4 regions of the Moritella sp. F3 genome follow, and region 3 is predicted to be linked to each of the others. Evidence: predicted binding sites of a transcription regulator. Region 3 holds the regulator's gene; each other region holds the start of a gene.

Region 1 (8,504 bases), on a different contig from region 3:
ATATTAGGATTGTTTCTGATGATTGCTAGATGATAAATGAACAATTAGGGCGCATTTTCAACCATTTAACTTATGTTTAATATTTTATATTGACTCGATATGATAATCAGGTAAAGTAAGCGCATATCCGGTTAGGCAGCAGCTTAACAGTTTATCACTCAGCCCGAGTGGTGAAATCGGTAGACACAAGGGATTTAAAATCCCTCGCTTAATAGGCGTGCCGGTTCAATTCCGGCCTCGGGCACCAAATTTAGAAAAAGGCTTACCTAACGGTAAGCCTTTTTTGCTTTCTGACGTTTAAAATAATCCTTGTCTCTTTAAACAATAGTGATATATGATATGTCATTATCTTTTATGATTGATTATGTTCTATGTTAGCTCGGTTTGTACGATGCTTTACTCTGCTTTTTATTATAGTTGTGGGCTTTAATGCTCAGGCTAATACGCAGCTAGCAGTATCGAAAACGGCACCGGTAACACTATCAGCAACATTACTGTCATCATTCTCGCCTACATCCCTATTTGTGTATGCGAACGAAGATACTGGCGTTAACCAAGATCTTGGTGAATCAGAACAACCGCCAATTTCATCGAAAACACGCCATAATTATGAATTTGCTTTAACGGAAACGACCCGTTACAGCAGTGCCGGCCGTTTACTGCTAAACAACCCTGAACCGGACTATCAAGTCGAGATTGAATTATCGATTCCGCCATCACCTTCTTTTGTGATCGGCTATGCGGTTAACTTCAATTTTGAGCAATACTGGTTAACGAATACGTCCTCTTCTAAATCGCGTATATCTGGTTGGAAAGATTGTAATTTATTATATTCTCACCGCCAATACCCCACTGTGATGACATCTGTTTAAACAGAAATGTAAGTATTAAACATACTGCCTTTTTGTTGCTTTATCTGCCTATTTATTCCTGCCATGCTAGCGCGTTACATTACGTTATTGTCAGGAACTATACGCAAGTTAATCACCAGTATGCCAGCATTGTATAAACGCTTTATGTAACTACATTATGTAGCAGTCTATATAAATCTTTATACATCAATTTCCTATATCTGTTTCTGATATAGCGAGAAGGCATTGATGGACAGTTATCAAATGACAAAAAAATCAAATACAAAAGTACAACGTAAGTTACTTAACCACTATGCGGGTTGGAAATATGTGGTCTTAATCTGCACTCTTTTAGTTATGTTGCTCAGCGCTATTCCGACTTTATATGGTGAATCCCCTGCGTTGCAAATTAATCATCAGCAAGCACAAAAAACAGCAATCCATACACTTAAGCAAACCCTTGAAAATAATGATATTACGGTGACGCGTATCGATCAAGAAGGCGATAAAACCACCATTGTATTGGCAGAAAACAGCAGTCAAACACGGGCAAAGGCAATACTGGAAAGCATTTTACCTGCGGATGATGATATTACCTTATCCTTGGTATCTGCTGCGCCATCCTGGTTGCAAAACATGGGGTTGAAGCCGATCAAGTTAGGCTTAGATTTACGTGGTGGTGTGCAGTTCTTGCTCGATGTTGATATGGAACCGGTATTCAATATCAGAGCTCAACAGTTACTTGATAATTTGCGTATTGATTTTCGTGAACAGGGTCTGCGTGGCGTTAGGATCAATATCAACGATGAAAACCGCCTGCAACTAAACTTACCAACAGATGAAGCTAAAGTAGCCTTACTAAAACAGATTGAAACGACCTATCCGCAATGGAAAGTAATGCAAAGCTCGGGGTTATTCGTTGAAGTGGGTATGCCGCAATCTGAAAAAACCGATATTGTAAATCTCACCGTGCAGCAGAACTTACAAACAATGCGCAGCCGTATTGCAGAGTTAGGTATTACCGAGGCGATGGTGCAACGCCAAGGTGAGCACCGTATTCGTATTGAATTACCTGGTGTACAAGACCCTGCTACCGCTAAAAATGTTATTGGCGCGACAGCCAGTCTTGCATTCCATGAACTTAAATCAATCAGCAGTGGCAGCATGGTTGTCAGTAATAATGATGGTGCACCAATACGCATTGCCCGTGACGCCATATTGGGCGGTGAGCATATTATCGATGCGCGAGCTAATGTGGGCGAAATGGGCGCAGCCCAAGTAAATATCACGTTAGACAATGCTGGCGGCAAGAAAATGTCTGACTTCACCAAGCATAACATTGGTAATCCAATGGCCACGCTTTACAGTGAGTACAGCCGTAATACCGATGGTTCAACTAAAAAAACCAATAACGTGATTAGCGTGGCGACTATCCAAGCACAACTTGGTAGTCAGTTCAGGATCACTGGTGCTGGAAGTATGGCTGATGCGCAAGAATTGGCATTATTACTTCGTGCGGGTTCGTTGACTGCACCTGTCACTATTGTTGAAGAAAGAACGATTGGCCCTTCGTTGGGTGCCGAAAACATTCAAAATGGCTTTTCTGCACTGGCACTTGGCTTAGGATTAACTTTGGTATTTATGGCGCTGTGGTATCGCCGTTTAGGCTGGGTGGCGAATGTTGCTTTAGTGGCTAATATCGTCATGCTGTTTGGCTTATTGGCCTTGATCCCTGGCGCGGTATTAACGCTACCAGGTATTGCAGGGTTAGTGCTAACAGTGGGTATGGCTGTCGATACCAATGTACTGGTGTTTGAACGTATTCGAGACAAGTTACGCGAAGGGCGCAGCTTTGCACAAGCGATTAATAGTGGTTTTGATAGTGCCTTTAGTACCATTATTGATGCCAACATTACGACGTTAATTATTGCTGTTGTGTTGTATTCAATTGGCCAAGGGCCTGTACAAGGTTTTGCGTTAACACTTGGGCTAGGTATCTTGACCAGTATGTTTACTGGGATCATCGTATCACGCGCTTTAATTAATAAAATATGGGGTCGTGATACTCGTCATGACTTGAAGGTATAAGTATGATGACTATCAACATGAGAAAATTTAACAATAGCAATAAATACAGTAGATTACGTTATTTCAGCAGCGCTATCTCAGTTGTTTTTATGCTGATTTCGATGGCCTTCATTAGTATTAATGGCTTGAATTGGGGGCTTGATTTTACTGGTGGTGTGATCACTGAAGTACAACTTGATCCGAGTATCACCATGAGTGAAATATCCCCGTTACTACAATCGGCATTAGATCAAAATGTCAGTGTGATTGAAGGCGGGGAAGTGGGACGTTGGATATTACGCTATGCAGAGCCTGCAGCAGGTGTGAGTATTGCCAATATGAGCGATGTACTGGCACCATTAGGGACGAATATTGAGGTACTAAATACCAGTATCGTTGGTTCTCAAGTTGGCGCAGAGTTAGCGGAGCAAGGTGGCTTAGCACTGTTAGTATCGATGCTTTGTATCATGGCATATCTCAGTTATCGTTTTGAGTGGCGTTTGGCGTCGGGTGCGCTATTTGCTTTGGTACACGATGTGCTGTTTGTGCTTGGTGTATTTGCGGCATTACAACTTGAGTTTAACTTGACGGTATTTGCGGCGATATTAGCGATTATCGGCTATTCATTAAATGATTCGATTATTATCGGTGATCGTATTCGCGAGTTACTTATTTTAAAACCGACATTAGCGATAGCTGATGCGAATAACCAAGCTATTGCGGCGACGATATCACGTACTATGGTGACATCAGGTACGACACTCATGACGGTTTCTGCTTTATGGTTATTGGGTGGCGGTCCTTTAGATGGTTTCTCTACGGCAATGTTCATTGGTTTGATTGTGGGAACTTGGTCTTCGATAGCGGTGGCTACGACATTACCTGAATTTTGGGGGCTTAATGGCAGTCATTACCAAATCGTAGAGCTGACAGAGGAGTTTGGTGAAGGTTAAGTATATGACTAAGTGCATGAGGCCGGCTAAGCCTTATGCGCTTGTTACTCATACTTAGTTATCACGTGCTTACTTATAATACTGATTTGTTATAATCTGCGGCTCAGTCTGCCGATATTGTGATATAGCACTGACTATTTTTATCCTACCTTCTAATTAATTCTTGTGACTGTTTCATCTTGTTTTAGGAATGTGTACTATAGCCATGTCAATTAATTGGCGGATGTTGGTTTTTGACACACTTTGACGATTAGCTATTATCTAGTTAACAGTTAAAGTGGTTAACTCTTTTAAGTTTAAGTAAGGTTTAGCACAGGCTGTAATATGGATACTACTAAGTCAGTTTTTGTAATTGATGAGAATATTGAACGCAGACAAAATTTAGAAACGATCTTGTCTTTTCTTGGCGAAGGCTGGCAGAGTTACGATTCTCATTTCGACATTAGTGCGAAGATCGATCTTGCTGCAAACAGCGTTATTGTTTCTTCAGACAGTTACTCAGAAAAGGACTTCTCTGCGTTACTTGATGCCAATCCAATGAATCCGTTTTTAACTTTTGGCACAGAAGGTAAATCATCAGAGCAAGGTAACTTAATTGGTCATATCGAATTGCCTTTATCTTACCAACAATTGACACTGCTACTTGGACGTTGCCAATCTTATCGTCAATGCGTATCGAGTAAGTTGGGTCAATCACCAGCGGCCTCAAAAGCACTTATTAAGCAATTAGTGGGCCGTGGCGATGCAATTCAAAGTGTGCGTCACTTAATCACACAAGTCGCGACCAAGGGCGCTAATGTATTAGTGCTAGGTGAGTCGGGGACGGGTAAAGAAGTCATTGCGCGTTCCATCCATGATGCATCATCACGCAACGACGGTCCTTTTGTACCCGTTAACTGTGGTGCTATTCCGGCTGAATTGTTAGAAAGTGAATTATTTGGCCACGAAAAAGGCGCATTTACCGGCGCTTTTTCTGCACGTAAAGGTCGTTTTGAGCTAGCGAGCGGTGGCACACTATTTCTCGATGAAATTGGTGATATGCCGCAACCAATGCAAGTAAAACTATTACGCGTATTACAAGAGCGTGTTTTCGAGCGCGTGGGCGGCAGTAAAGCAATTAAAGCCGATGTGCGTGTGATTGCAGCAACACACCGAAATTTAGAAAAAATGATCACTGACGGAGAATTCCGTGAAGATCTATTTTATCGTTTGAATGTATTCCCAATTGAAAGTCCGGCACTGCGTGAGCGTCCCGATGATATTCCATTATTGATTCAAGAATTATTACGTCGTCACGAAGTAGAACATGATGCCACGATCTTATTTACCCAGCGGGCGATGGAATCGTTAATGCAGCATTCATGGCCTGGTAATGTACGTGAATTATCGAATCTGATTGAGCGTTTACTTATCATGACATCGGGCAGTATCGTTGATCTTGGTGATTTACCCGCGAAATACCGCTATAACGATGCGGGTGAAAGTCAGGTGAATAGTCATGATGTGCCAAGTGAGTTGGCCGAGCGTGATGCTATCTCTGCGATGTTCAGCGATGAAATCTTTGCTAATGTTGAAGAAGAGCCACAAGAAGATGGCTTTTTCTCTATGCCAAGTAGCTTGCCTGAAGCGGGGGTTAACCTGAAAGAGATGTTGGCTGAATTTGAAATCGATATGATCAAGCAAGCGCTAGATCAACAGACCCATGTAGTCGCGCGAGCTGCAGATCAACTGGGTATGCGCCGTACCACTTTGGTTGAAAAAATGCGTAAGTATGGATTACAAAAAGAAGCTTAAATAAAAGGCTCAGGCAGAATATCTAAGTAAAAAGCTCAACATTATGTTGGGCTTTTTTCGTTTTAAATTTAATATTGTAAATTAAAACAAGGTATTACAAAGTTTAATTTATTGGCACACTAAATGCATTATTACGCATGAGTCAATTTTTTAGCGGAGTACTACCATGGTACAAGAATCTTATCCCGGCGAATTAGCAGCATTACGAGCACACAAAGATCGTAGCGAAAAGTTAGTAGAAGCACTGCCGTCTGGGTTAGTTATTCTTGATGGCAACGGTATTGTCATTGAAGTCAATAAAGTTGCCGTGCAGTTACTTGGTGAGCCGCTAATGGATTCCCGCTGGATGGATGTTATTCAACGTGCGTTTACCCCGAAAGAAGACGATGGTCATGAAGTCTCGTTGAAGAATGGCTGTAAAGTGCAGCTTTCAATTACCACGCTTGGTTCCCAGCCTGGGCAATTAATCATGCTGACAGACTTAACCTATACCCGCCATTTACAAGAACGTGTTAGTCACATGAAGCAATTGTCGTCATTGGGTCGTATGGTCGCGTCATTAGCACATCAAATTCGTACGCCATTATCGGCAGCATTATTATATGGTTCTAATCTGGCTAACCCCAATCTACCACCGGCATCAAGACAGCGTTTTCAAAGCAAACTTATTCAACGTCTTAATGATCTGGAAAACCAGGTGAATGACATGCTCTTGTTTGCGCGAACTGGTAAAGATTTAGTGGTTGAAGAGATTTCGCTACAAAATCTATTAGTCCAGGTGCAAGCGGGCAGTGAAGCGATGATGTTGCAGACGAGCAGCAAGATGCAAGTGACGCTACCGGAACCAGATCTACTCATTTTAGCTAATCGCAATGCACTTTCTAGCGCGATTGGTAACTTAATACAAAATGCGCTGCACGCTTGTGGTCAAGGCGCTAGTTTAGCGATATCTGCAATCCGTTCAGGTGATGATGACGTGGCTATTGTTGTGACCGATGATGGCCCCGGTATTGCCAAGCATATGCAAGCACAAATCTTAGAACCGTTCTTTACCACTAAATCACAAGGTACAGGTCTTGGCCTTGCAGTGGTGCAAAGTGTCGTTAAAGCCCACCAAGGTCGTTTGAAGTTAGATTCAACTGAAGGTGAAGGCAGTAGTTTTAGTATAATCGTACCGCTACATCGCGTAGCAGAACCGCAACCAATGGTAATAGGTGGATAATAGTATGTCCCATTCTCAAATTCTTGTTGTTGAAGATGATTTAGGTCTTCGTGAAGCCTTGGTTGATACCTTATTAATGGCTGGTTACGAATGTGATGAAGTTGATAGCGGCGAAGGCGCACTGATTGCATTGGGTAAAAAAACCTATGATATGGTCGTGAGCGATGTCCAAATGGGCGGTATGAGCGGGTTAACATTACTACACAATATTAAACAAAAGCATCCTGATTTACCTGTGTTGTTGATGACAGCGTATGCCAAAGTAGATGACGCTGTAACAGCAATGCGTAGTGGTGCTGTGGATTACATCGGTAAGCCGTTCTCACCTGAAGTATTGATTAATCAGGTTGGTCGTTATGTACCGCCACAAAAAGAAGTTAAACGTACACCTTGCTATGGCGATGTAAAAACCGAGCAGTTGTTGAATTTGGCGCGTAAAGTGGCTAAATCAGATGCGACTGTGATGGTGACTGGCCCAAGTGGTACAGGTAAAGAAGTATTATCACGTTATATCCATGATAATTCGATGCGGTTCGATGGCCCATATGTTGCAATTAACTGTGCTGCGATCCCTGATAATATGCTTGAAGCGACGTTGTTCGGCTACGAGAAAGGCGCATTTACAGGGGCTATCCAGGCGTGTCCTGGTAAGTTTGAGCAAGCGCAGAACGGTACTATCTTGCTTGATGAAATATCAGAGATGAATTTAGCCCTGCAAGTTAAATTATTACGGGTATTACAAGAACGTGAAGTGGAACGACTCGGTAGCCGTAAAACGATTAAATTAAATGTGCGCGTTATTGCCACCAGTAACCGTAACATGAAGCAAGCTGTGGCGAACGGTGAGTTCAGAGAAGATTTATATTATCGCTTAAATGTATTTCCATTAGCTTGGTTACCACTAACTGAACGTAAAGGCGATATTCTGCCGATTGCCGAGCACTTATTAAAACTACACTGTAAGCAAAATAATATGCCAACATTGGAATTACTTGAATGTGCAAAAGCGAAATTACAGATTTATCACTGGCCAGGTAATGTCCGTGAATTAGACAATGTTATTCAACGAGCGATGATTTTAGCGGTTGATGGGCAAGTTAAGACTGAAGATTTGATTTTAGAAGATTTTACTGCTGCCGATTTCACCTTATCAATGGATGATTGCGTGGCACCACAACTGGAGGTTAAGACTGAAACTCCAGTTCGCAGAGTGACAATGCCAACTGAACCTTTAGGTAATGAATTACGTCAGCAAGAATATCAAATTATTCTGGAAACCTTGATTGGTTGTCACGGCGTGCGCAAGGACGTATCAGAAAAACTCGGTATTAGTCCACGTACTTTACGCTATAAATTAGCAAAAATGCGTGAGCAAGGAATTGAAATCCCCGCTTAATTAATGTTAGATGTTATTTAAAGGCCGCAATTCATTGAAATTGCGGCCTTTTTTTGTTGGCATAACAATTGCTTTACTTGATTAGCGACAAAATTAGTCGAGTAGGTCAAAAATATGACAACCAAGGATAATCCATGAATATCGCAGCCAACAACCTTTACTCTGAAATGCAAAGCATGTCGTTACAAGCGACTAAATTTGAAACAGATCCAACCGCGGTA
Region 2 (8,504 bases), on a different contig from region 3:
TTAAAGATGAAAACGGTGATGCTGTTGAGACGTTTATTTCACAGGATGGCTCGTCTATCGTGTTTGATCCTATAGCAAGTTTATCTGCGGCAACGGATTACACCATCACTGGTAGTATTAAAGATTTAGCGGGTAACTCTGCATATGTGCAGCAAACATTTACCACGCCCTATAAAGCTCAAGCATTAAGACAAACATCGCCTATGGTTGAAGGTGCTGTTCCTGGTTACACTTGTGCTTTGGTTGACGCCAATTATGCTAATGATATTGCGGGTCGTTGTGCTGGCGGATTAGCTGATGATGATAAATTTAATATCTTTAGTTTACAGGCCGATCGTGACATCTTTATTGTTTTTAGCCAGCCAATCGACAAAGCAAGTTTAATACTGGGTAATAGCTGTAATAGTGGTTCATTCCGCGTCGAAGTTGTGAATAACGCTGGTGTTTGTCAGTCAACGGTACCGGGTGTGATGAAGTATGATAATAAGATCTTAACCTTCTCGCCAATGGATAATTGGCAAGATCAAGGTGCGAATGTTTATCAGTACTCGTTAATCTCACAGGATAATGCCACGCAAGCGCAAGTCGATTGTACTAATGGCTCTGCGATCTGTAGTGAAGCCGGTTATGCATTACAGACGACATTATTGAAAGAGTCGAGTGCTGAAGACCAAGGCGGTCCTGATATCCGCATTCCGTTTAGAGCTGCTCCTATCGATAAATTTGTATTTAACCCACTGATGATGCCGACGACGGATAGTAACCGTGATTACCGTTGGAATGAAGGCGCTGAAACGCTTACCAGTAACTATGCCAAATTAAGAGTTCAAGAGGGCAGTTTTGGTGGTTTACTGACAGCTGCTCAAACGGGTTGTGCTATTGGCACTAGCTGTGATGAAGATTATTCGAAGACTTTTATTAGTGCCTTTATGCCAACAGAAGTGGGGGAGTACGATGCTATTAATAATCGTATTCCAGTAACTATTCATGCTCAGCAGATGATCTCGTCAGATGTTTATGTACAAGCTAAATTAATTGGTGTTATCAATTCTGATACCCCGACGGGCACTATGATTATGCGTCCGCGTTACCCTACCGTTGATGGTAAAACAGTGGTGCCAACGGGTTATATTATTTGGAATGAAGAGACGCAGCAACTTAACTTTATTATTGAACTTAATGTATATATGGATTCGCCAAATATGCATGTAACCTTAGATTTATCGCATAACTTACACAGTTATCCAATCACGATGGATCTGCAAGGACCTATTGAGTTCTTAGATGATGGTCGTATGGAGATTAGTTTAAGTAATAAAAATAATATCGAGATTGATGTCAGTATTGGTGGTGGGAGTGCAACAATGACGCTTGAGCTCGTACCTGGTGCTGTTTCACTAAGACAGATATCGTTACCGATGAAGTAATGCTTGAATCGTTATTTAGATAATAACTAAAGGCCGCTCATTTTATTAATCGTAATGCGCGGCCTTTTGCTATTTCAATTTCAACCAACTTTTTCATTATTAATTTTTCAATGCTATTCGCTTAGCTAAGCGATGTAAATTGCCCACATCGATAGAAAGCTGTCTTGCAGTTGCAGCCCAGTTATTATTATTTTCTTGCAGTGCATTAGTGATTAACTGTCGTTGAAATTGTTCCGTTGCTTCGCGTAAATTATCCACGGGCATATTTGTCACTGCGAGTGCCGGTTGGTTTATCACATCTGTTACTTCAAATGGCGAATGCTTAACGTTCACATTATCAACTCTAAAATGCGCAGGTTGCAGTATCACTAATTCATCTTTCGCTTCTGCTTTGGCAAGAATAGCCGCACGATTAATGCTGTGTTCTAATTCGCGAATGTTCCCAGGCCATGGATAACTCATCAGTGTGTTTTGGCAAGCTAAACTTAAACTCAAATGGCTTAATTGCAACTTGCTGCGACAGCGTTCCATAAAGAAACCCGCCAATAATAAAATGTCCTCACCGCGTTCGCGTAAAGGCGACACCATAATGGGAAAAACACTCAGGCGATGATAAAGATCAGCCCTAAATCGGCCAGCAAGGACCTCTTCTTTTAAGTCTTTATTGGTAGCCGCTATGATACGTGTATCGACTTTTAAATTACGGTCATCACCAATACGTTGTAAATCACCATATTGTAGAACCCGCAGTAATTTTGCCTGTAAAGTCAGGGTTAACTCGCCAATTTCATCAAGAAATAGCGTCCCTTTATCGGCTAATTCAAATTTACCGCTACGGTTACTAATAGCACCCGTGAAAGCGCCTTTAACATGGCCGAACAATTCACTTTCAGCGATGGATTCAGGCAATGCAGCGCAGTTTAGATAGACCAGCGGTTTATCTGCTCGAGATGATTGCTGGTGGATTGCCGTTGCGACTAGCTCTTTACCTACTCCCGTTTCACCTAATATGAGCGCGGTCATGTCAGTACTAGCAACAACGCTGATTTCTTTTTTTAAGGCGTTAATTTGCGCTGATTGACCAATAATTTCAGTGTTACTTGGTGGTTGATGTGTAGCTGGATCTGACTCGGTCATGGTGCCTGCGACTTTTTCCAGTTTATCCATCAATAACGCAATGTTAAGTGTGGCGGCTGCTAGTGCGCTAACGGTACGTAACTCATCATTGCTGAAATTATCAAACTGGTGAGGGTTAAAACCATCGATAGTAAGGGCACCAATCAGGCGTTGATTGGCCATTAAGGGTAAGCCTACACACGCATGTACATGCAGATCACCTTGATGCGAAGTAATAAGGGCATCATAAGGGTCGGGCAGGTCGCTGTCTGCTGGGAACCTGACGACATCACCCGCTCTGGCAATCGCCTCTAATCTTGGGTGTTCATTGATATTAAATTGCCGACCTAACACATCTGCGCTTAGGCCATTAATTGCTAAGGGCTTGAAGTGCTGCCCTTTAAACTCTAATAGTGCTGATGCATCGCAGTTGAATAGCTTGCGCATGGTTGTTAATAAGCGCTCGAAGCGATCTTGACTGGAGATATTAGTCGTTAAATCTAAGGCGATATGGATAAGGTCTTTAGTATCATGCTGCATAGTCATAATCATATAAAATACTGTCTTATCGACAGTGTATAGTCATAATGACTATGTGTAAAGGAAGTCATTATGACAGTGTTGTTTTATTATTTTCTATTAAATCAACTGGTTAACTATTGGCACACTACGTGCAATTAAAGAGGTATATAAAATTTATTATTATTGTTTAATTGGGATTTAAAATGACTATACATGTAAAAAATAATATCTCTTGGGTTGGGCAGCGTGATTGGGAAGTACGTGATTTTCACGGCACTGAATTTAAAACTGAGAAAGGCACAAGTTATAATAGTTATCTGATTCAAGAGGAAAAAACGGTATTAATCGATACGGTTGATCACAAGTTTTGTTATGAGTTTATCCAGCAATTAGAATTAGAAATTGATCTTAATAAAATTGATTACATTGTTATTAACCACGCCGAAGAAGACCACGCAGGTGCACTCGCTGCCTTGTTAAATAAAATTCCTAATACACCGATTTATTGTACCGAAAATGCCATTGATTCAATTGTTGGCCACCATCACCAGCCAGATTGGAATTTCAATGTCGTGAAGACGGGCGACAGTTTAGATTTAGGTAATGGCAAGCAGTTGGTGTTTATTGAAACACCCATGTTGCACTGGCCTGATAGCATGATGACGTATATGACAGGGGATGCAGTACTGTTTAGTAACGATGCATTCGGTCAGCATTATTGCGATGAACGTTTATTCAATGATGAAGTTGATAGCAAAGAATTAATGGATCAGTGTCTGCGCTATTATGCCAATATACTTACGCCATTCAGTGCGTTGGTTACCGCTAAGATCAAAGAAGTATTAAGCTTTAATTTACCTGTTGATATGATTGCAACAGCACATGGTGTGGTATGGCGCGACAACCCAATTCAGATTATTGAGCAATACCTAACGTGGGCAGATAAATACCAAGAAGACCGTATTACTATTTTCTACGATTCAATGTCGAATAATACCCGGATGATGGCAGATGCCATTGCCCAAGGTATCCATGAGGTTGATAGTCAGGTTGCGGTGAAAGTATTTAATGTGGCGCGTCATGATAAAAATGAAATCTTATCCAATGCCTTTATTTCTAAAGGGGTGTTAGTTGGTTCTTCAACGATGAATAACGTGATGATGCCGAAAGTCGCAGGCATGCTTGAAGAGATCACTGGCTTACGCTTTAAAAATAAAAAAGCCGCTGCATTTGGCAGTTATGGCTGGAATGGCGGTGCTATTGACCGCATCGAAAGTCGCTTAGATGACGCTGGTTTTGAACGCTTCGGAAGTCTTAAAACGAAGTGGCGACCAGACGGTAAAGCAATATTAGCATGTCGTGAATACGGTCGTATGATTGCCAAAGAGTGGGCACTAACAAGCGCGCCTGTCGCAGATATATCTGCACTTGCTGCAAATCAAACTGTTCAGGATCAAATCGTACAACAAGCAGTACAAGAACCTGCAGTAGCATCACAGCAGCAAGCGACTACAAAGTCGATACCTGAAAACCCAGTTGTTCAATTTGATGTTGATAGCTCGATGTTATGTACAGTCTGCCAGTGGGTTTATGAGCCAGCGCAGGGTGAGCCGAATCAAGACGTCGCCCCTGGTACAGCATGGCCAGATGTACCGGAGTACTTCCTTTGTCCTGAGTGTGGTCTAGGCAAGGATGTATTCGAAGAGATAAAAACCAAGAAGGCGGTAGCATGATTGATGGTAATGAAAAATGTATTGTCATTATAGGCAGTGGTTTTGCTGCCTATCAATTAGTTAAATCAATTCGTCGTGCAAATCAAGAACAAGCGATAATGATCATTACAGCGGGCAGTGGTGATGATTACGTTAAGCCAGAATTGAGCCATGTATTTAGTAAAAAACTCACAGCGCAAGACATGGTCAAGCAAAGCGGCGCTGACTTTGCGGCTGAGCACAATATTACCTTGATGAAAAATACCTGTGTTGATGGCATTAATCGCACCGAAAAAACGGTGAGTTGTCAGGGAATCGAAATCGCCTACGAAAATTTAGTACTGGCAACTGGCGCGCAATCATTTTTGCCCTTTGTTGATGGGGATGCGGCTAACGACATTATTACCTTGAATAGTCTGGAGGAGTATCAACAATCACAAGCTAAATTGGCTGCGGCTAAATCGGTATTGGTGGTTGGTGCGGGCTTAGTGGGAACTGAAATCGCGATGGATTTAGCCATCGCCGATTATAAGGTGATATTAAGTGATCGCGCTGATGCATTATTACCAAGCCTATTACCTGAATTTGTGTCATCTCAGCTTTATCAAACGATGAGAAAGCAAGGGATTGAGTTACAACTGGGTAATGAACTCAGTTGCATGACTAGAATAGAGACTGGTATTGCGGTTAGCTTTAAAAATGGGCATTCCACCATGGTTGATATCGTGTTGTGTGCAGCAGGTCTAAAACCTAACACGGCATTAGCGAATGATGCGGGGTTAGTCGTTAATCGCGGTATTGTGGTTGATAAACAGTTAAGCACAAGTGATCCGCATATCTTTGCCATTGGTGATTGCGCTGAAATAGAGGGTAAACATTTAGCGTTTTTACAACCGATCATACTCAGTGCAAATGCGTTAGCGAAAACCCTCACCGGTTCGGTGACCGAGGTGATGCTTCCTGCAATGTTAGTTAAAGTGAAAACACCGCTATATCCAATCCAGCTTAGCGGCAATACCACGGCCAGTGACTCGCGTTGGCAAGTTGAATTGACTGCATCGGGAATGACGGCAAAGGCGTTTGATCGTGATGAAGTATTGATGGGGTTTGTGGTGACGCAAGCGAATATGCCTGAAGCGTTTAAGTTATTACGCTTGTTGCCTAAGGTGATGAACTGATATAACCATTGAACTATGCATTCTAAAAAAACAGCAGGTTTAAATTATAAACCTGCTGTTTTTCTCTCGCTAAATTGACTTATTATACTGTTCTCGATGCCATTGGATGAGTCGAACTAAGTTGGAGTAAGTCCCACAAATTACCATACAGGTCTTCAAATACCGCAACCGTACCATAATCTTGTTCTTGTGGTTCTCTGATGAATTTTATGCCATCAGATACCATTCGATTATAGTCTCGCCAAAAGTCATCTGTACTTAAAAACAGAAACACACGACCGCCGGATTGATTCCCGACGAAATCATCCTGTTCAGGTTTAGACGCACGCGCTAATAGTAAAGTGACGCCATTAGAACCGGGTGGTGAAACGACTACCCAGCGTTTATCTTGTTCTGCTTGATATGTATCTTCAATGAGTTCAAATTTTAGTTTATTGACATAAAAATCAATTGCTTCATCATAATCTTTAACAACAATAGCAACGTGTATTATTGATTGTTTCAATCTTGTATTCCTTCATATTCAAGTCGATAATTTTAACTTAATCTCACTTTAAGTAGCGGTTTTCTAAATGACGTCTAAAGTGCAACGGGTTTAATGTTTCCCCCGTTGCTTGTTTGACTAAATCATTAGTGCTTAACAAAGACGCATTTTGCCAAATGTTGGTTTTAAGCCAAGTGAAGATTGGTGATAAGTCGCCGCTAGTAATGATTGCCGAAACATCCATCTCTTGCTTAATCGTCGTCATAAACTGCGCTGCATACATAGCGCCTAGTGTATAAGACGGGAAGTAACCAAAGCTGCCGTCGGTCCAATGCACATCTTGCATGCAACCATTACGGTAATTTCCTTTCGTATTCACGCCTAAATATTGTTGCATTTTAAGCGCCCATAATTCAGGGATGTCATCTACTTCGATATCGCCATTCATTAATGCTTGTTCAATTTCATAACGCAGCATCACGTGCGCAGGGTAAGTCACTTCATCGGCATCAACACGGATGAAATCAGGCTTCACGCGGGTATAACACTGGCTCAGGTTCAGAGGGTTATAAATAGTGGTATCTGTGCCACCGAATGCTTGTTTAATTTCAGGTGTTAGTAAGGTTAAAAACTCTTCGCTACGACCTAATTGCATTTCAAATAACAGACTTTGGCTTTCATGAATACCCATTGAACGCGCTTGGCCCACAGGTAAGTGGTTCAATGCTGTTGGTAGCCCTTGTTCATAACGCGCGTGACCGGTTTCATGAACCACACCCATTAAACTTTGCGTGAAATCATCTTCTTCGTATCTCGTTGTGATCCTAACATCAGAAGCAACACCACCACAGAATGGGTGCGCAGATACATCAAGACGACCGTGGTTAAAATCAAAGCCTAAAATACCCATCGTCTTCAAACCGAGTTGCTGCTGTGCTGCAATCGGGAAGTGGCCTGTTGGCAGGATGACGTTGTCTGATTTTTGTTTTTCTTGTGCTGCTTGAGTTAGCTCTGGCAACCATGACTTTACATCATCAAAGATCGGATCAAGCTGTGCACTGGTCATGCCTGGTTCATATAAGTCCATTAAGGCATCATAGTTGCTGCAGTTGTTTGCTTGTGCGCGAATACTGGCTTCTTCACGTGATAGCTCAACGACTGTTTTTAAGTTCTTAGCAAAGCCTGCCCAATCATTTTCTTTACGCTGGGTACGCCAAGCATGTTCACATTTAGAACCTGCTAACGATTGAGCTGAAACTAATTCTTCAGGCACGATGTTAGCTTGTTGCCAGCTGCGGTCAATCTCCGCTAAGCTCGCCTGTTGTTCTGTCGATAATTGATCTGACTGCGCTTGTTTAATTAAGTCGGCAAGTTGTGGCGCTGTACTTTGCTGGTGGATCATAACGGCTAATTCAGCCATGGCTTCAGAGCGAGCTTCGTTACCGCCTGTAGGCATCATAGCTGCTTGATCCCAACCACAAATAGACGATAAATGGCTTAGATTATGGATTTTTTTAAAATGTTTAGATAGCTGTTCATAGGCTGATTTTGTTGTCATGTTTATTCCAAAGTAAGATAAGAGGGAAGGAAAAATGCTAACCAGATTTGGCTCTAATATAGGTTTAATATAAGGTCTAACACAGTGCTTAACACCCTAAAGGGTAAATTTTTTTTAGCAAGGCAAATAAGTCGTCCTGAAAGCACGCTTAATATGGTCATACTTACCCATGCTTAAGGTAAAGCCTCTTTAAAACGCGGTTTAATCATGCCTTTAACGTTTGTCTGTAGCGTGAAAATACAACCTGATAATGGCGATGCTGCGCGCTCACTTGCAGACATTTTTTCACGCCCCGACGTGATGAAAAGCGTCTTCATATCACTGCCACCGAAACAGACCATGGTCGGATTTTTAACGGGGATTGGATATTCAGCTAAAATATCGCCGTTGGGTGAGATGCGAATAACTTTAGCACCACTAAACATCGCAACCCAGTAGCAGCCCTCTACATCCATCGCAGCGCCATCTGGGCGACCGTAATCAGGTTCAAAGTGTTTGAATATTTCT
Region 3 (8,504 bases):
AAAGCCCTAACAAGTATATGAATCACTTGTTAGGGCTTTATTGTTTGTACTGGTTAATATCAATGTTGCCATCATGGCAAATTAATATTATAGACCAGCAATCTCACGTAGGTGTTTAAAGATTTCTTTGCTTGGTTTAGCTGCTTTAAGCGGCTTTTCAGCTTTAATTTCTTTATTCACTTGGCGGATCAGTAGACGCAATTTCTGACGGTCAGCATTTGGATAGGTTTCCATTAACGCTGTGATCGCAGTATCACCACCGGCAATCAATTCATCACGCACTATTTCTAGTTTCGCTAATTCAACCGTTGCTTGGTTATACTTATTGGTGATCTTATCGTATGCCGCTTGGATTGGCTCGAGACCGTCACTACGCATGATTTTGCACATGTACGATAGATGTCTGCTATAAGCATCAGTACGTACTACAATTTTTCTTGCTGTGACGATTGCTGCAAGCATTTCTTCTGAAAAACCCATCTTGGCAATTTCTGCTTTACTGAGTAAAGCGATCGCGCCAGCGAGTTTCAGAGTCTTGGCAATTTCAATTTTGTTTTCTGCACGACTTTGATATAACTCGTCGTCTTCAGCGCGTCGGTAAGACTTTTCACTGGTAATATTTCGTTCTCTTACGCTCATAATATTCTTTTTCAAAACGATTGATATGTTAATTGTATCAGTTTATTGCTAATTGCGCAGTTGCTGCAGGAATTTTTATCACATCATGGTATGCTAAATCCAGTATAACTAATTGAAACGAGCCCATGAACTTAAAACAGCAAATTACATTAGAACAAAATAAATTGGAATTAGCCGTTACTCAAGCACTCGACATCGCCAAAAAAGCGGGCGCGAGTGATGCTGAAGTAGCTATTTCACGACAAACGGGTTTGTCTGTGAGTACGCGCATGGGTGAAGTTGAAAATGTAGAATTCAACCATGATGGCGCGTTAGGTATTTGTGTATACCGCGGCCAGCGTAAGGGTAATGCATCAACATCTGATTTAAGTGAAGCTGCAATTCAAAGCACAGTGGCTGCGGCGTTAGATATCGCTTTGCACACCGCTGAAGATGAGTTTGCAGGTCTGGCAGATCGTGAACTGATGGCGTTTGCACCGACAGACTTAGACTTATGTCACCCGATTGATATCAAACCTGAGTATGCGATTGAGCAAGCGTGCCTGACTGAACGTTTAGCGTTAGCGCAAGATCCTCGTATTGTGAACAGCGAAGGTGCGTTTACCAGTCACAGCAGTATTAAAGTCTACGGTAATAGCCATGGCCTGGTAAATGGCTACGCGAGTACTCGCCATAGTATGAGTTCGGTATTGATTGCCGAAGAAGATGGCGCAATGGAACGTGATTACGGCTACTCAATGGCGCGTGACGCAAGTAAACTGTGGACACCTGAACAGATAGCTACTGAAGCTGTTAATCGCACTGTAGACCGCTTAGGTGCACGTAAGATTGATACCTGTAATGTCCCTGTCATTTTTCACCATGATGTTGCTAGTAGCTTAATGGGCCAACTTGTGATGGGTATCAGTGGCGGTAGCTTATACCGTAAATCATCCTTCTTACTGGATAAGTTGGGTGAGCAAATTTTCCCTGAATGGTTAAACATCCAAGAACGTCCACATATTATGGGTGGCTTAGCATCCTCTATGTATGACGCTGAAGGTGTACGCACTAAAGATTTAAATGTGGTTGAGCAAGGTATCTTAAACAGCTACTTATTAACGAGCTACAGCGGCCGTAAGTTAGGTATGCAAACAACCGGTCATGCTGGTGGCATTCATAACTGGAACGTGACAGGTAAAGGCGAAACATTAGGTCAACTTTGTCGTCAAATGGGCACGGGCTTATTAGTGACTGAGCTGATGGGACAGGGCGTGAATATTGTTACCGGTGATTACAGCCGTGGCGCGTCGGGTTTCTGGGTTGAGAACGGTGAACTGCAATATCCTGTTCACGAGATCACGATTGCGGGTAACTTAACTGACATGTTTAAAAACATTGTTGCAGTGGGTAGCGATATTGATGTGCGTAGTAGCATTTTGATGGGGTCTACATTATTAGAATCAATGCAGATCGCGGGCAACTAGTGATTAACTGTAAAAAGTATTGAATATAAAAAGCCTGTGTTATGAAACACAGGCTTTTTTATTTATAAGACTATGTGATGTAAATACCGTCGTTATTTAAGCGCCGTAGACCAACGTTGCCATGCCTAAGAAGGCAAATAGACCAACTACATCGGTAACCGTTGTTAATGCCATACCGCCTGCCAATGCCGGGTCGATATTGTATTTTTTCATCACCAGGGGGATCACGACGCCAGCCAATCCGCCCATCGACATATTAATAAACATCGCGCCACCAATGATCAGGCCAAGAGATGGGTCGCCTTTCCATAATGACACGATAATAGCGATAGAGATGGCCCAGATAGCGCCATTCAGTGCCCCTACCATGGCTTCTTTACCAATTAACCAGCGACTATTCTCATCACTAATATGGCCAACCGCCATACCACGGATAACCAGTGCAAGTGTTTGATTACCAGCTATGCCACCCATGCTAGGGACAATGGTCATCAAAATAGCCAATGTTGCTAGCTGTTCTAAAGTTGCTTCAAACATATTCGAGACGGATGCGGCTGTGAGTGCCGCGATTAAATTAACCCCAAGCCAGAGTGTACGACGCTTGGTACTTTGGATAACGGGAGCAAAAGTATCCTCGTCATCATCCATACCGGCCATACCCATCATGTCATGCTCGGCATTTTCACGGATAATATCAACCACGTCATCAATGGTAATACGACCGAGTAATTTCCCTGAGTCATCAAGTACGGGGGCTGAGATCCAATCATGACGCTCAAACAGTTTGGCTACTTCAGAAGTATCCATCGTGGCTGGTAAGGTTTCAGCTTGACGATCCATGATGGTGCTAATAACACTGTTGGGATCTGTCGTGAGTAGCATGGCTAAAGGTACATCGCCAATTAATCGGTCATCTTTATCGACAACGTATAACGTATCAGTGGCTTCAGGTAATTCTCCACGCAAACGAATATAACGTAAGATCACATCAACAGTGACATCAGGACGTAAAGTAATGGTGTCCGTATCCATGATGCTGCCGGCAGTATCTTCTGGATAGGCCATAGCAGCTTCTAGACGATGGCGATCTTGAGTGTCCATTTGCGTGATAACTTCTTGATAGATGCTATCGGGTAGACTGCGGAGAATATTGGCGAGGTCATCGGTATCCAAACCTTCCGTTGCAGCAACCAGTGATTCAGTATCCATCAGTTTTAGAATGCTGGTCTTGGCGTCTTCATTTAGCTCGTCAAGGATCTCACCTTGCATTTCAGAGTCGGTTAACCGCCACAAGACTTTACGGCCAGCTGGTGGTGATGATTCGAGTAATAATGCAATATCACAAGGGGGCGTTTGGTTGAGCATTCGTTTTACGTGAACAAACATACCGCTGTCGAGCGCTTCATTCATTTCACTTAAACGCAGGTGTGTACTGTCATGCTCCATTTGTTCTAGCATATGTCGTCCCCATTCTTATTATTCTTGTGCAAGACCTTGCCCGCTGATGCGGACAATTCTAGCTTAATCTGTATTTATAATCAGCATTTACATAAAATATCATAATTCATTATATGGTATTGATAATACGTTGGCTAAGGTAGTGCTTAGCTGATCTTGTGTTTGTTTTTTTCTAATGTCTGGTGACGGGTTTGCACGATTCGATCTTGCAGTTTAAAGTATTTCGCTAGCTGCTCTGCAATAAAGACAGAACGGTGTTGGCCGCCAGTACAGCCAATTGCAACAGTGACATAGCTGCGATTATTTTTTTCTAACAGCGGTAACCAGGTCGTTAATAAATTTTCGATTTGCAGTGCAAAACTCATTACTTCTGGTTGTTGGCTGAGGTAACTAATCACCGGTTCATCCAGACCTGTATACGGTTTTAATTCTGGGATCCAGTGTGGGTTAGGTAAAAATCGCACGTCGAATACATAGTCAGCATCCATTGGTAGGCCATGTTTGAAACCAAATGATTGGAAGACCAACACCAATTGATTATTTTTCTTACCTAGAATACGTTCTTTGATTTGCTCGCTCAGCTCATGAATATTGAGCTCGGTGGTATCGATTTTCAAATCAGCATGCAAGGCGATAGGGCGTAAGCGTTTTTCCTCTATTTCAATTGCTTGAGATAGCGATAACTCATCTTTGGTTAATGGATGTAGTCGTCTCGTCTCGCTGTAGCGCTTAATAAGTACAGCTTTATTGGTATCGAGGAATAAACTGGTTAGGTCGGTGCTGGCTTTTAGCGCCGTAATAATGTCATTTAATTCTTTTTTGTCAGTTGGGAGGTTACGTACATCGATACTGACAGCCACTTTTTCAGTTTTTTCATTTAAGGTTTGTAGTAGCTGTGGGAGCAAGGTAACAGGTAGGTTGTCTACACAATAGTAGCCTAAGTCTTCAAGTACCCGTAAAGCAATTGATTTACCGGATCCTGATTGGCCGCTGACGATTATTAATTTCATGTTCTGTCCCCATATCTGCGCAGCGAATATATCGTTACCATAGCTAAAATTAGGTTGCTAATTTTAAAGCTGTAGCAATATAAAAGAATGCTCATTATCCCGTAATTGGTGTGGATATGATATGTTTTAATTATGTCAGCGTTATTAATACTTAAAGTAATACCTAAAGGAAAAGTGGTTTTCCTTTAGGTTATTTGTTGTGGGGCTAAAATTAATGGCGAATTAATTTTTCTTTGTGTTTAATGACCTGCCTATCGAGTTTATCCATTAAGCCATCAATTGCAGCATACATGTCGTTATGTTCATGTACGGCAAAAATTTCCCCCCCATTTAAATGTATTTTTGCTTCTGCAACCTGCAGTAATTTTTCGACATTTAAGATCACGTGGATATTGTTTATGTGATCGAAATGTCGTTCTAATTTGGAAAACTTGCTATCAACGTAATCTTTCAGTGAATCTGTAATATCTACATGTCTACCTGTTAAATTAATTTGCATATACGTCTCCCTTATGAAGGTTAGGTGAGTCCTATAATAGACTCTTGCGCTGATTAGATGGCGGTATGCTCAGTGCTTCTCGATACTTTGCAATAGTACGTCGAGCGACCTTGATACCTTGATCAGCAAGTAAATCAGCAATCTTGCTGTCACTTAATGGCTTGCTGGCATTTTCTGCCGCGACCAATTTCTTAATTAATGCTCGGATAGCGGTTGATGAACATTCGCCACCGTTGTCCGTGCTTACATGACTTGAAAAGAAAAATTTCAATTCAAAGATCCCACGTGGGGTATGCATAAACTTCTGCGTCGTCACACGTGATATCGTGGATTCATGCATCTCAACTTCTTCGGCAATATCGTTGAGTACCATAGGTTTCATGGCTTCATCACCATACTCAAAAAAATCAACCTGTCGCTGGACGATACTTTTTGTCACTTTTAGTAAGGTGTCATTACGACTTTCTAAACTTTTAATAAACCACTTTGCTTCTTGGACGTGGGTGCGAACAAATTGCCCATCGCTGCTGTTGCGGTTACCTGTCGAAAGATTAGAATATTCATTGTTCACCTTTAATCTTGGCACAATGTCAGGATTTAACTCTACCACCCATTGATTATTTTTTTTCTTTACTAACACGTCAGGTATAACGTAAAGCCCTTCTGTTTGATCAATGACATTGCCTGGTCTTGGTTCCAAGCTCTGAATTAATTGCATGATCTCTTTGAGCTGGGGTTCTTTTAATTTTGTTTTACGGCTTAATTGACGGTAGTCGCGATTGCCTAATAAATCCATATGAGATTGGATTATTTGCTGACATTCGCTTAACCAAGGGGTATTTTTAGGTAAATGTTGGAGTTGGATCAATAAACATTCTTGCAGTGAACGTGCTGCTACGCCGATGGGATCAAAGTGCTGAATACGTTTTAGTACCGCTTCGACTTCGTCTAATTCAATCTTGGCATCGTTGTTAGCGTCCACTTCTTGGTGGTCGATATCAACGCTGTTCAGGATCTCTTCACAAGTTTGAGTGAGATAACCGTGATCATCAATACCGTCAATAATTGCGACTGCAATCGCGTGATCGATGTCAGAAAAAGGGGTTAGCTCCATTTGCCACATCAAATGTTCGTATAAACCTTCGCTGGTTTCACCTTGGTAAACTTGATCTAGGCCATCAATTCCGGCGCTGCCGCTACTGTGGTTTTGTATTTGTGGGGTGTAAACGTCATCCCAGTTACTGTCATTGGGTAGTTCATCGGGCATCGATTCACTGGCAAGCGCATCGCCCACTTCAATTTGACTGCTATCGGTCGGCGCTGCATCATTATTAGCATCATGGTTGTGGTCATCATGCGCGTTATGATTATCTGCGTCGTTAGCGGGCGACTCATGAGGATCTTCTTGTTCTAATAGTGGATTGCTATCTAGCGCTTCTTGGATCTCTTGCTGTAACTCCAAGGTCGATAGTTGTAATAATCGAATCGCTTGTTGTAACTGTGGCGTCATTGCCAGAGATTGACTCATCCTAAGTTGTAATGATGGCTTCATCTAACGACTACTCTCTCTTCCTTAATGCGGCTAAATATCAATATCAAACTATAGTCGGAATTGATCTCCAAGATATACTTCTTTTACTTTTTCATTGGATAAAATTTCTTCAGAAGTACCTGAAGCGATCAAATGTCCATGGCTAACAATATATGAATGTTCACATACATCAAGCGTTTCACGTACGTTATGATCGGTAATTAACACACCTAAACCGCGGTCACGTAAATGCTGAATGATTTTCTTAATATCGCCAACCGAAATTGGATCTACGCCAGCAAATGGTTCATCCAATAAGATAAACTTCGGATCTGCAGCGAGTGCGCGAGCAATCTCTACACGACGGCGTTCACCACCTGATAAGCTCATACCTAAACTGTCGCGGATATGGGTGATATGAAATTCTTCTAATAATTCTTCTAATTTTTCTTCACGTTCAAAACGGCTTAATTCTGTGCGTAATTCCAAAATAGCCATGATATTTTTTGTTACTGATAAGCGGCGAAAAATAGAGGCTTCCTGTGGTAAGTAGCCAATACCTTGCTGTGCGCGAATATGCATAGGCTCATGGGTTAATTCTTGGTCATCGATGAAGATTTGTCCATGATCTCGCTTTACTAAGCCAACCACCATGTAAAAGGTAGTGGTTTTACCTGCGCCATTAGGCCCAAGTAAGCCAACAATTTGGCCGGATTCAACTTCCAGACTCACATCTGAAACCACTTTACGTTTGTTGTAACTTTTTGCTAAGTGTGATGCTTTTAAACGCGCCATATGAATTTACTTACTCTACTTAGTTTTGGTGTCTTCAGGAGTGAAAATAGTGATCACGCGATCGGATTCATTTTTGCCACTCTCGGCTATCATTTCTTGTTTATCAATTTGGTAGATGATCTTGTCACCTTTAACTTCACTATCAGCTTGGCGTAAACGGGCATTCTTTGACAAGGTTAAGCGTTTTTTGCCAAGTTCATAGCGGATCTCGTTAGACTCAGCGTTAATTTTTTTACCGTCATCTAGTTCTTGGTAAAAAGTAGCTACGTTCCCCGTCGCTATCATTACTTCGGTGCCTTTGCCGTTAGAGCTTAATACCGTTAGTTTATCAGCATGAATTAATATAGTGCCTTGAGTTACCACCACATTATCATAAAAGATAACGCGGTTCTCTTTAATAAACACTTCTTGACGTTTGGCATTCACGACAACATTTTCTTGGAAATCAGACTCTAATGCGAGTGCTGAATTACTCATGAATAATGTTAACAGTAAAACTTTATATTTTTTCATCATTAGTATAAATCGCTTCAACTTGCTTAAGGATTGTCATGTATTCTTGTTTTAAATCACCTTCCAGGCCAATGCCTGTTTGATTAAACAAGTCGCCAGTAATGGTAATTAATTGATCGCTACGCACCAAATTTTCGGCGAGTTCTAATTGTAAATAACTGGTTGTGATGACATCGATATAATCATTTTTAGCCATGTTTTTGATGATAACATCATCGCGTAATATGGCGACATCTTCACTGCTAAAGTTACCTTCTTTAGCTTTGATCTTCCACGTCGCTTGTGCATTTTCATCATAAAGGATGATAACGGGGTTAGTGAACATTGTCATGCCTAACTCACCATAATGCTCCATGCTATCTGCAAAAGTGCGACGTATAATTTTTCCTTCAAGGCTAAATTCAACGCTACGGAGAACTTGTGCAGTAAAATCAGGTTGATATTCGGTTGATGTTGGTGCTGTTATTTCTTCATTAGGCGAAAAAAATCGCCATATCCCAAGGGCACACAAAAAGAGGATTACTATTCCTACATTTTGTCGATTCATACCGAAGTACCTTGTGCTTGGTCTAAAATCCCTTTCGCTAATAAGA
Region 4 (8,504 bases), on a different contig from region 3:
TGTAAACAAAGAAACCTAGACCAAATACACCGTATACAATTGATGGCACACCAGCAAGGTTAATTACCGCAATACGGATCATTTTAGTCACACCGTTTTTCGGTGCATATTCATGTAAGTAAATCGCAGCGACGACACCCAATGGTGTAACAATCACAGCCATCAACATCACCATGAAGATAGTACCAAAGATAGCAGGGAAAACACCGCCTTCGGTATTTGCTTCACGTGGGTCGCTCGTCACAAAACTACCCATGTTACCAAACCAATGCATAATTTTGCTGACGATACCCATATCATTCGGATAAGTCACTTCCAATACGTTGGATAATGGAATACGTACTTCCTCACCACGCATGTCTTTTACAATAACAGCGTCACGATTAGCTTGGTCACGATAACTGAATAATTGCGCTTCATAAATTTGATATTCAGCACGCAGTCCTTCAGATATCTTGCTGTACTTACTTTCAATTTCGCTAGTCAACTCACCTTTGAGTTCATAACTGCGTAGCTTTAAACGAATACGTTCTAACTCATAGTTTACTGAACTAATTTTACCTTTCTGTAGCGCTTGTGCTTTATCGTTTAACGCAACAGCACGGTCAATTAAGGTTTCTAATTGCATCGCAGAAGTTAACGCTTTCTTTGTTCCAGCTTCTTCGACAGCAATTGGGTAACCATAAAAATTACCATTATTGAAACGTTCAAACACAGCAACGGCAGCAGGCGTTGATTGTTGTGTGATAGCCGTACCCAATAACCAGCTGAAATCTAAATCAACATATTCACGGTTACCGGTTTTAACTAAAATACGCTCAACCGTTTCTAGCGTTGGATCAATCTTTACGCCAGCTTCAAGTAAACGTTGAATAGGCACGACTTCACGGTCGTAGATTTCACCAATAACAACACGACTCGAGCCATCTTCTAGCTGTACATTAAATTCATGTATCGCACTTGGCCAGAAGTAAGTCAGACCACGCCATGCGATCAACATTAACAAACCAAGTACGGCAATCAAACTTATGCTTACAGCACCACCTGTCATCCATATCCAAGGCGATCCTGAGCGAAACCAATTTTTCATTTTAATATCCTAGTTACAAGCCTTAGATTAAATAGCGCTGTATTTTTCACGTAAACGCTGTCTCACGAATTCCGCAAGAGTGTTAAATACAAACGTCAGTACAAACAGTACGAATGCCGCTAAGAACAGTACGCGGTAATGTGAACTACCCACTTCTGATTCAGGCATTTCTACCGCAATATTGGCTGCTAATGTTCTCATACCAGAGAAGATATTAAAGTCCATTACTGGGGTGTTACCGGTTGCCATTAATACAATCATCGTTTCACCAACCGCACGGCCTAAGCCCATCATCACGGCCGAGAAAATACCAGGGCTCGCTGTTAGCAATACCACTTTAACCAGTGTCTGCCAGCTCGTCGCACCTAATGCTAATGAACCTTGCGTTAAGTGTTTCGGTACACTAAAGATTGCATCTTCAGCGATTGAGAAAATAGTCGGAATAACCGCAAAGCCCATAGCAATACCAACAATCAGTGAGTTACGTTGGTCGAAACCAAAGATATCATTGATATAAGCACGCGCATCGCCATCAAATACTAAATCTTCTACCAACGGACTTGCTAATACCGATAAATAACCGACCAGTAGTAATACCGGTAATAGGATAATAACGTGTGCACCTTGTGGAACACGATTAACAAATGACTGCGGTAAGAAATGCCAAATGGCAGCGACCATGACGGCGGAGAATGGCAATAACACCGCGATCATCATGACCCCAGGTAAATGCATTTCCACAAATGGCGCTAACCACAGACCCGCAAGGAAACCAAGGATAACAGTTGGTAATGCTTCCATGATTTCAACGGTTGGTTTAATGACTTTACGTAAACCTGAGTTCATGAAGTACGCAGTGTAAATTGCACCGGCAACCGCGATTGGCACAGCAAATAACATCGCATAAAATGCCGCTTTAATCGTACCGAATGTAATTGGCACTAAGCTTAACTTAGGCTCAAAGTCGTCTGATGCAGACGTTGACTGCCAGATATAATCTGGTTCAGGGTAACCTTCGTACCAAACTTCTTGCCACAATGCGCTCCATGTTACTTCTGGATGCTCATTAGTGAGCTTGTAGAAACCAATACCCTGTTCTGATTCAACTAAAAATGCATTTGCTCGAGGAGAGATTGCAAGGTGTTGCAGTGAACCCATTTTCAGGTCTTGGTGTAATAATGTCGTTTCACCCGTGGTGTGGAAAATGCTTAAGCTATTATCCGCTCCCACAGTCATGAAACCTTTACGTGAGTATTCAATCGTAATATCGGTGACACTTGATTTTGCATCAAACTGACGGATCTTAGTAAACTTACGCTCACCATCTTTAGCCACTTCAAACCATTGACTTACTACGCCGTTGTCGTTACCAACCAATAATGAACTTGCGCCTGTCAGCAGTGCAACATGAGTCACATTCTGTTGATGTTCATTAATGTCGAGTACTTCAACAATAGAAATATCATCAGTATCACGAATATCGTAAATAGAGAGTTTGTTACCGCTACGCATAAAGATGAAACGGAAGTTCGGTGTTAGCAATACTTGCTCAACATCCATTGGCATTGAAGGCAGTTCGATTGTTTCGCTGCTCCACTCCAATTCTTCTGTCATGAAGTTTTCTTCCGCAACATAACGTAACAACACACCACGATTGTCGGCAGTGACAGCAACGATAGCTGCATCTTCACCTTCAACTTCAATGGCAATATGCTGTAATGCTTGGCCCTGGCTATCAACTTCAATTGGTTGTTCGCCAAATGGGAACTCAACTTGAGGTGTGATAAGACGCTTATCGCCTGGGTATGTAATGTCGAAATCTGCAGCTGCAACAATCGCATGACCATCACTTAAACCGAAAACGACAGCTGATGATGTTGGTCCACTTTCGCCAAACGACGCCGCTTGCTGTGGTAATGCATATTGCATCAACGCCACATCAGGGTTAGTGGTGTTAAAGAAGTTAATCCCTAAGTCACTATAACGGTAAGCAATTTCATTTTGCTCTTCCATTGCTAATGCGTAGGTTTTACCAGCAAAAGATTGGCTGTATTGTGCTTTTGATTCTATTTTAGCAGATTCAAAAACCGGATAAACCACATACAATAGATAGAAAAATATTAACAACAGTGTCATCAGTACAACACCACCGCCCATTTTAATACCGTATTCTGCGAGTTTATCTTTAAGTAAGCGCTTGCGGGAGCCCGCAACCGTTAAAGAAAACTGTTCAGCCATCTCTTCCTCGTCTTTAGCTGTAATTAATCACAACAGGATTATAGGGAATTTATATGACAGTTATATGACATCCCGCAACAACGTTAAATATATTCCACATTAGCTCGACTTAGCTCTGATATTGGGATAATGGCACTATATTTATGCACACTATTTGCATATAGTACGCCGCATAATTATAGTACGCCGCATCAAATTTATTACATAAGGCTTAATAATGCTTAAACAACTTATCGTAACGCTTATTGGTGATGACAAATCAGGTCTCATCAATAATTTATCGCGTGTCGTCGCTGAACATAAGGGCAATTGGTTAGCAAGTAATATGAGTGAGCTCGCAGGGCAATTTGCTGGCATTCTACAAATTTCAGTTGAAGATGAGTATTACCGTGATTTATGTGAAGCATTAAGCCTCATTCCAGGCCTGACCATTAATTTCGCAGAAGGTAAAGATCAAAATATCTGGCAAAAATCACCTTGTCTAATTATTCAAGACACAGACAGACCAGGGATTATTAATGAAGTATCTCAAGTGCTTACGCAGTATGGCATTGAGTTAAAAGCGATCACAACACATTGTAAAGATCTATGGCAATCTGATAATAATTGTTTTTATGCCAAGCTGAAGCTCGCGTTACCAGACAACCTAGATTTTGATAACTTTAATATCGCGCTGACAAAAATATCACCAACCTTAATTTCTGAAATGACAGAAGCCTAATTAGCAATTAAGGCACTATAAGCCTCGACATAAATAAAGTGCTAAATGTATAAAGCACTGCAGATATAAAATACAGCACAAACAAAACGGCGCCATTATCGATAAGATAATGGCGCCGTTTTTATATCATACTGTCACAATCAATAGTCATCAACCAGTCATAAATAGTGCACAACGTCAGTTCATTTATGACACATTAATTAATGTGACTTTACCGTCTTCATCTACTTCTGCAATATGACCTTTCGGCTCTTCCATTAGCAGTAATGCAATAAAGCCCACAATAGCGGTGATCGCAATTGCGTAGAAGAATACTTGCGTTGATACAATTGAATAAAGCGTTAAGTAGAATACTGCGCCAACGTTACCGTATGCGCCAGTCATGCCTGCAATCTGCCCAGTTAAACGGCGCTTGATTAATGGTACAGCAGCAAATACAGCCCCCTCACCCGCTTGCACGAAGAACGAACACGCCATTGCAGTCGCGATAGCAACTGCAAGTGACCACTCACCAGTGATTTGTGACATCGCATAGTAGCCAACCGCAAGGCCCGCTGTCAGAATCAGTAAGGTTTTCTTACGGCCAAAGCGATCACTTATCCAACCGCCACCAGGACGAGACATCAGATTCATAAAGGCATAAGATGCTGCGACCATCCCCGCTTCTGCCATGCCTAAACCGAAGGTTTCAGCAAAGAATAACGGCAACATCGAAATAACCGCAAGTTCAGAACCAAATGTCGAAAAATATAATACGTTAAGTACCGCGACTTGTTTAAACTTATAACGCTCAATCTCTGGTACTTCTTTCACAAAGATATTGCTGTTTACTTGATAGGTTTTCCAACAATCCAATACATACAACACCGCTAAACCAATATAAACAGCATTAGTGGTGGTGTCGGTGAACATATCGATCTGTAGCAGTTTCCACGCTAATAAGCCCAGCGTAAGATACATTGGTAACTTCATGAATAGTAGTAAATAGAAATCACCTTTACTGGTCACTTCCATTGCCCCACCTTTTTTAGGGCGGAAGTACGTCGCACCTTTCGGTGTATCAGTCACGTTAAAGTAGTAAACAAAACTGAATAGTAAGCTCATTAAACCAGTAATGGCAATCGCATAACGCCAACCATTTTCACCACCAAACAATAAAGCTACTGTCGGCAATGTGAATGCTGCAGCCGCAGAACCAAAATTACCCCAACCGCCATAAATACCTTCCGCGGTACCTAATTCATTAGCCGGAAACCATTCACTGACAATACGGATACCAACAACAAAACCCGCACCAATTAGACCCATCATGAAACGCGCGATAGCTAACTGTTCAAAAGTCGTTGCCAATGCAAACATAAAACACGGTATTGAACAGACCGCTAACAAGGTTGAATAGACAATGCGAGGGCCGTACTTATCGGTTAACATGCCTATAATAACGCGTGCAGGAATAGTCAACGCCACGTTTAGGATTAACAGTGTTTTGACTTCTTCTGTCGTGAGTCCCATGCTGTCTTTAATCGCTAGCATTAATGGCGCGGCATTAAACCACACGACAAAAGTAATAAAAAACGCCATCCACGATAGGTGTAATGTTTTCATCTTCCCTGAAAAAGACAATATGTTAAATTTTTCTTGCCCCATAAAAAATCCCTCTCCGATAATTAAAACTAAATATAAAATCTTTATCCTAATGAAGGTATTGCAACACTAATGCCAACTAATCAAACAGCATTGAAACAATTATATATCAACAACTTAAATTAATTAAATTTAAAACCATTAGACCGATAATGAAAAAATGCACCAAGATGGGGACTAAATGTGAGGAATGTATCATTTTATGAGCAATAGTTCTAAATTCAGCGATAAGCAAAATAGCGTAATAAAGAACTAAATAAGGGCGAAACTCAGCACGTCAGAATGCAAAAAGCCCGCTAGATAGCGGGCTTTGAATTTATTAACTTAAGTAAGTCGTATTACAGTGTAATACCTGCTTTCTTAAGGTCTTTTGTTGTTACTGAGTTAGGTAGTGGGATGTAACCATCTTTCGCTACGATCTTCTGACCTTGTTTTGATAACATCAATTTTAAGAACTCTGTTTGCATTGGTGATAATGCTTTGTTTGGGTTCTTGTTGATGTAAACATATAGGTAACGAGACAGTGGGTATTTACCTGATGCTGCGTTATCTAGTGTTGCATCAATGTAGTTAGACCCTTTTTTCGCTAGAGCAACTGCACGTACACCAGATGTCTTATAACCGATACCTGAGTAACCGATTGCATTCAGTGATGATGATACAGACTGTACTACTGATGCTGAACCAGGTTGTTCATTTACGTTATTTTTGAAGTCACCCTTACAAAGTGCTTTCTTCTTGAAGTAACCATAAGTACCTGATACTGAGTTACGACCGAATAATTGAATATCACGTTCTGCCCAAGAACCTTCTAGGCCTAGCTCACCCCAACGTTCAACACGCTTAGATTCACCACATTTTAGTGTGCTTGAGAAGATTGCATCAACATCTGCAATGCTTAAACCCTTAATCGGGTTATCTTTATGTACGAATACCGCCAGTGCATCAATCGCTACACGGATTGCTGTTGGCTTGTAACCGTAACGTTTTTCAAACGCTTCAATTTCTTTCGACTTCATTTTACGGCTCATTGGACCGAACTGTGAAGTACCTTCTGTTAGTGCCGGTGGCGCAGTAGAAGAACCAGCCGCTTGAATTTGTACATTAACACTTGGGTAAGTATGTTTGAATTCTTCAGCCCACAACGTCATCATGTTTGCTAATGTATCTGAACCAACTGTAGATAGATTACCTGAGATACCGCTTACTTTTTGATACTCTGGTAATTTAGGGTCTAGACCTGCAGCAAATGCGCTTTGTGAAGCGATTGCTGTCATTGAAATCCCTAATGCTACAACAATTTGTTTAATATTCATTTTTTACTTCTCCAAGTATAATGTTTTATTTCGTCTTAATGACTAATAATGTTTTTCATCTCGTTTCTGTGACTACAAGTATCCAAGAAACTGATGACAATAATATGAACGAAACATGACGGTTTGATGACAACCACCGATTTATACTAAATAAAAGTCAATCTATGACAAATAAAATACACTCACACCGTTCAAGTATAAATTAATGACAAAAAAAAGCCCATCACACAATGGATGGGCTTCAATCGTTATTATGACCTTAATGGCGTTTTACAGTCGTCACCAAAGGTAATGTAAAGCTAAAGCAGCTGCCTTTATTCACTTTACTGTCAATATTTAACAAACTGTCATGATTGGTCAATACATGTTTAACAATGGATAAACCAATACCTGAGCCGCCTGAATCACGCGAGCGCGCATCATCGACACGATAAAAACGCTCAGTTAAATGATGGACATGCTCGGCAGAGATACCATCACCATTATCTTTCACGCTAAATGAGCCACCAGCAGCGGTTTTTTTCCACTCCACGATAACCTCACCTTGTTCTGGCGTATAACGTACCGCATTATAAATTAAGTTAGACACCGCGCTGCGTAGTTGCGATTCATCACCCATGGCAAATAAACCATGCTCGATGTTAAACGTGACATTTAACGCTTTGTCTGCACCTAAAATTAATACCTCTTGCTCTAACATCGACAACATAAACGGTATATCAACTTGTTTTTCAAAGTCGACAGCCTGTGCTGCTTCAATTCGAGACAAGGCGAGTAATTGATTAACTAATGAATCCATACGTGCTGTTTGTTCAGACATGACTTTGTGCGCACGTAAAAACATCTTATCCGACTCATCCGGTTCCAGCATTTCCAGATAACCTTTTAATACGGTTAACGGGGTACGTAATTCATGTGACACATTACCCATGAAATTTCGTCTAACTTGTTCTAATTGACGTAACTCAGTAACATCACGTGCAACAAGCATAGACTGATCATCAGTATAAGTCATGATACGAATTTCAAGTGTTTTAGCATTATGCGTCGGTGATGTGATCTCTAATGGCTCTTGGTAATCTTTCGAATTTAAATATTGGATAAAATCCGGTGTACGGATCAAGTTACCAATATGTTGGTTCGCATCCTCAGGCCATTTCAAGCCGATCATTTGTCGTGCTAATTTATTACACCACATAATCGAGTAATCAGTATCTAATGCAACAACTGCATCGGGGAGCGCTTCAGCACCTTCACGAAAACGGCGGATCACCACACGTAATTCTTTGCGCTTACGTTTATGGCGGCGCTGTAAACTGTAGATACCGTTAAAAATTGATTCCCAACTGCCTTTGCCTTCAGGGGGGGTAGCACTGCGCCCTACCCACAACCATTTATGCAATACATATTGATTACGATACAGGGCAATGACATTGATACCCGCAGCAATGAGTAAGCTCAAGGTGATGTCATCAATAATTAAACCAACAAGAAA

The links. The regulator sigma-54, encoded in region 3, starts transcription at its own class of promoters, with help from an activator protein. The targets are predictions, from matches to a motif close to GTTGGCACGNNNNTNGNNT.
Region 1: the regulator sigma-54 is predicted to act here: its motif matches at 5,776-5,794, upstream of JFU56_RS14100 (PAS domain-containing sensor histidine kinase).
Region 2: the regulator sigma-54 is predicted to act here: its motif matches at 3,202-3,220, upstream of norV (anaerobic nitric oxide reductase flavorubredoxin).
Region 4: the regulator sigma-54 is predicted to act here: its motif matches at 5,755-5,773, upstream of JFU56_RS08760 (NarK family nitrate/nitrite MFS transporter).

What each region holds. Positions count from the first base shown of each region.
Region 1 covers NZ_BLRL01000008.1:868-9,371, forward strand. Annotated here, with positions in the region: gene JFU56_RS23200 (type IV pilin protein) at 1-29, shown strand, start outside; tRNA gene JFU56_RS14075 (tRNA-Leu) at 162-247, shown strand; gene JFU56_RS14080 (hypothetical protein) at 372-872, shown strand; gene secD (protein translocase subunit SecD) at 1,101-2,939, shown strand; gene secF (protein translocase subunit SecF) at 2,942-3,871, shown strand; gene JFU56_RS14095 (sigma-54 dependent transcriptional regulator) at 4,196-5,665, shown strand; gene JFU56_RS14100 (PAS domain-containing sensor histidine kinase) at 5,832-6,887, shown strand; gene JFU56_RS14105 (sigma-54 dependent transcriptional regulator) at 6,892-8,283, shown strand; gene fliE (flagellar hook-basal body complex protein FliE) at 8,418-8,504, shown strand, end outside.
Region 2 covers NZ_BLRL01000004.1:207,963-216,466, forward strand. Annotated here, with positions in the region: gene JFU56_RS09465 (Ig-like domain-containing protein) at 1-1,427, shown strand, start outside; gene norR (nitric oxide reductase transcriptional regulator NorR) at 1,527-3,095, opposite strand; gene norV (anaerobic nitric oxide reductase flavorubredoxin) at 3,269-4,798, shown strand; gene norW (NADH:flavorubredoxin reductase NorW) at 4,795-5,955, shown strand; gene JFU56_RS09485 (VOC family protein) at 6,038-6,460, opposite strand; gene JFU56_RS09490 (carboxypeptidase M32) at 6,504-7,997, opposite strand; gene JFU56_RS09495 (SMP-30/gluconolactonase/LRE family protein) at 8,171-8,504, opposite strand, start outside.
Region 3 covers NZ_BLRL01000009.1:118,009-126,512, reverse strand. Annotated here, with positions in the region: gene yjgA (ribosome biogenesis factor YjgA) at 88-639, opposite strand; gene pmbA (metalloprotease PmbA) at 765-2,105, shown strand; gene mgtE (magnesium transporter) at 2,202-3,563, opposite strand; gene rapZ (RNase adapter RapZ) at 3,710-4,573, opposite strand; gene hpf (ribosome hibernation promoting factor) at 4,785-5,072, opposite strand; gene JFU56_RS15345 (RNA polymerase factor sigma-54) at 5,104-6,624, opposite strand; gene lptB (LPS export ABC transporter ATP-binding protein) at 6,673-7,398, opposite strand; gene lptA (lipopolysaccharide transport periplasmic protein LptA) at 7,414-7,875, opposite strand; gene lptC (LPS export ABC transporter periplasmic protein LptC) at 7,898-8,458, opposite strand; gene kdsC (3-deoxy-manno-octulosonate-8-phosphatase KdsC) at 8,455-8,504, opposite strand, start outside.
Region 4 covers NZ_BLRL01000004.1:39,521-48,024, reverse strand. Annotated here, with positions in the region: gene pstA (phosphate ABC transporter permease PstA) at 1-1,090, opposite strand, end outside; gene JFU56_RS08770 (ABC transporter permease subunit) at 1,118-3,328, opposite strand; gene JFU56_RS08765 (glycine cleavage system protein R) at 3,546-4,049, shown strand; gene JFU56_RS08760 (NarK family nitrate/nitrite MFS transporter) at 4,236-5,696, opposite strand; gene JFU56_RS08755 (PstS family phosphate ABC transporter substrate-binding protein) at 6,032-7,009, opposite strand; gene phoR (phosphate regulon sensor histidine kinase PhoR) at 7,269-8,504, opposite strand, start outside.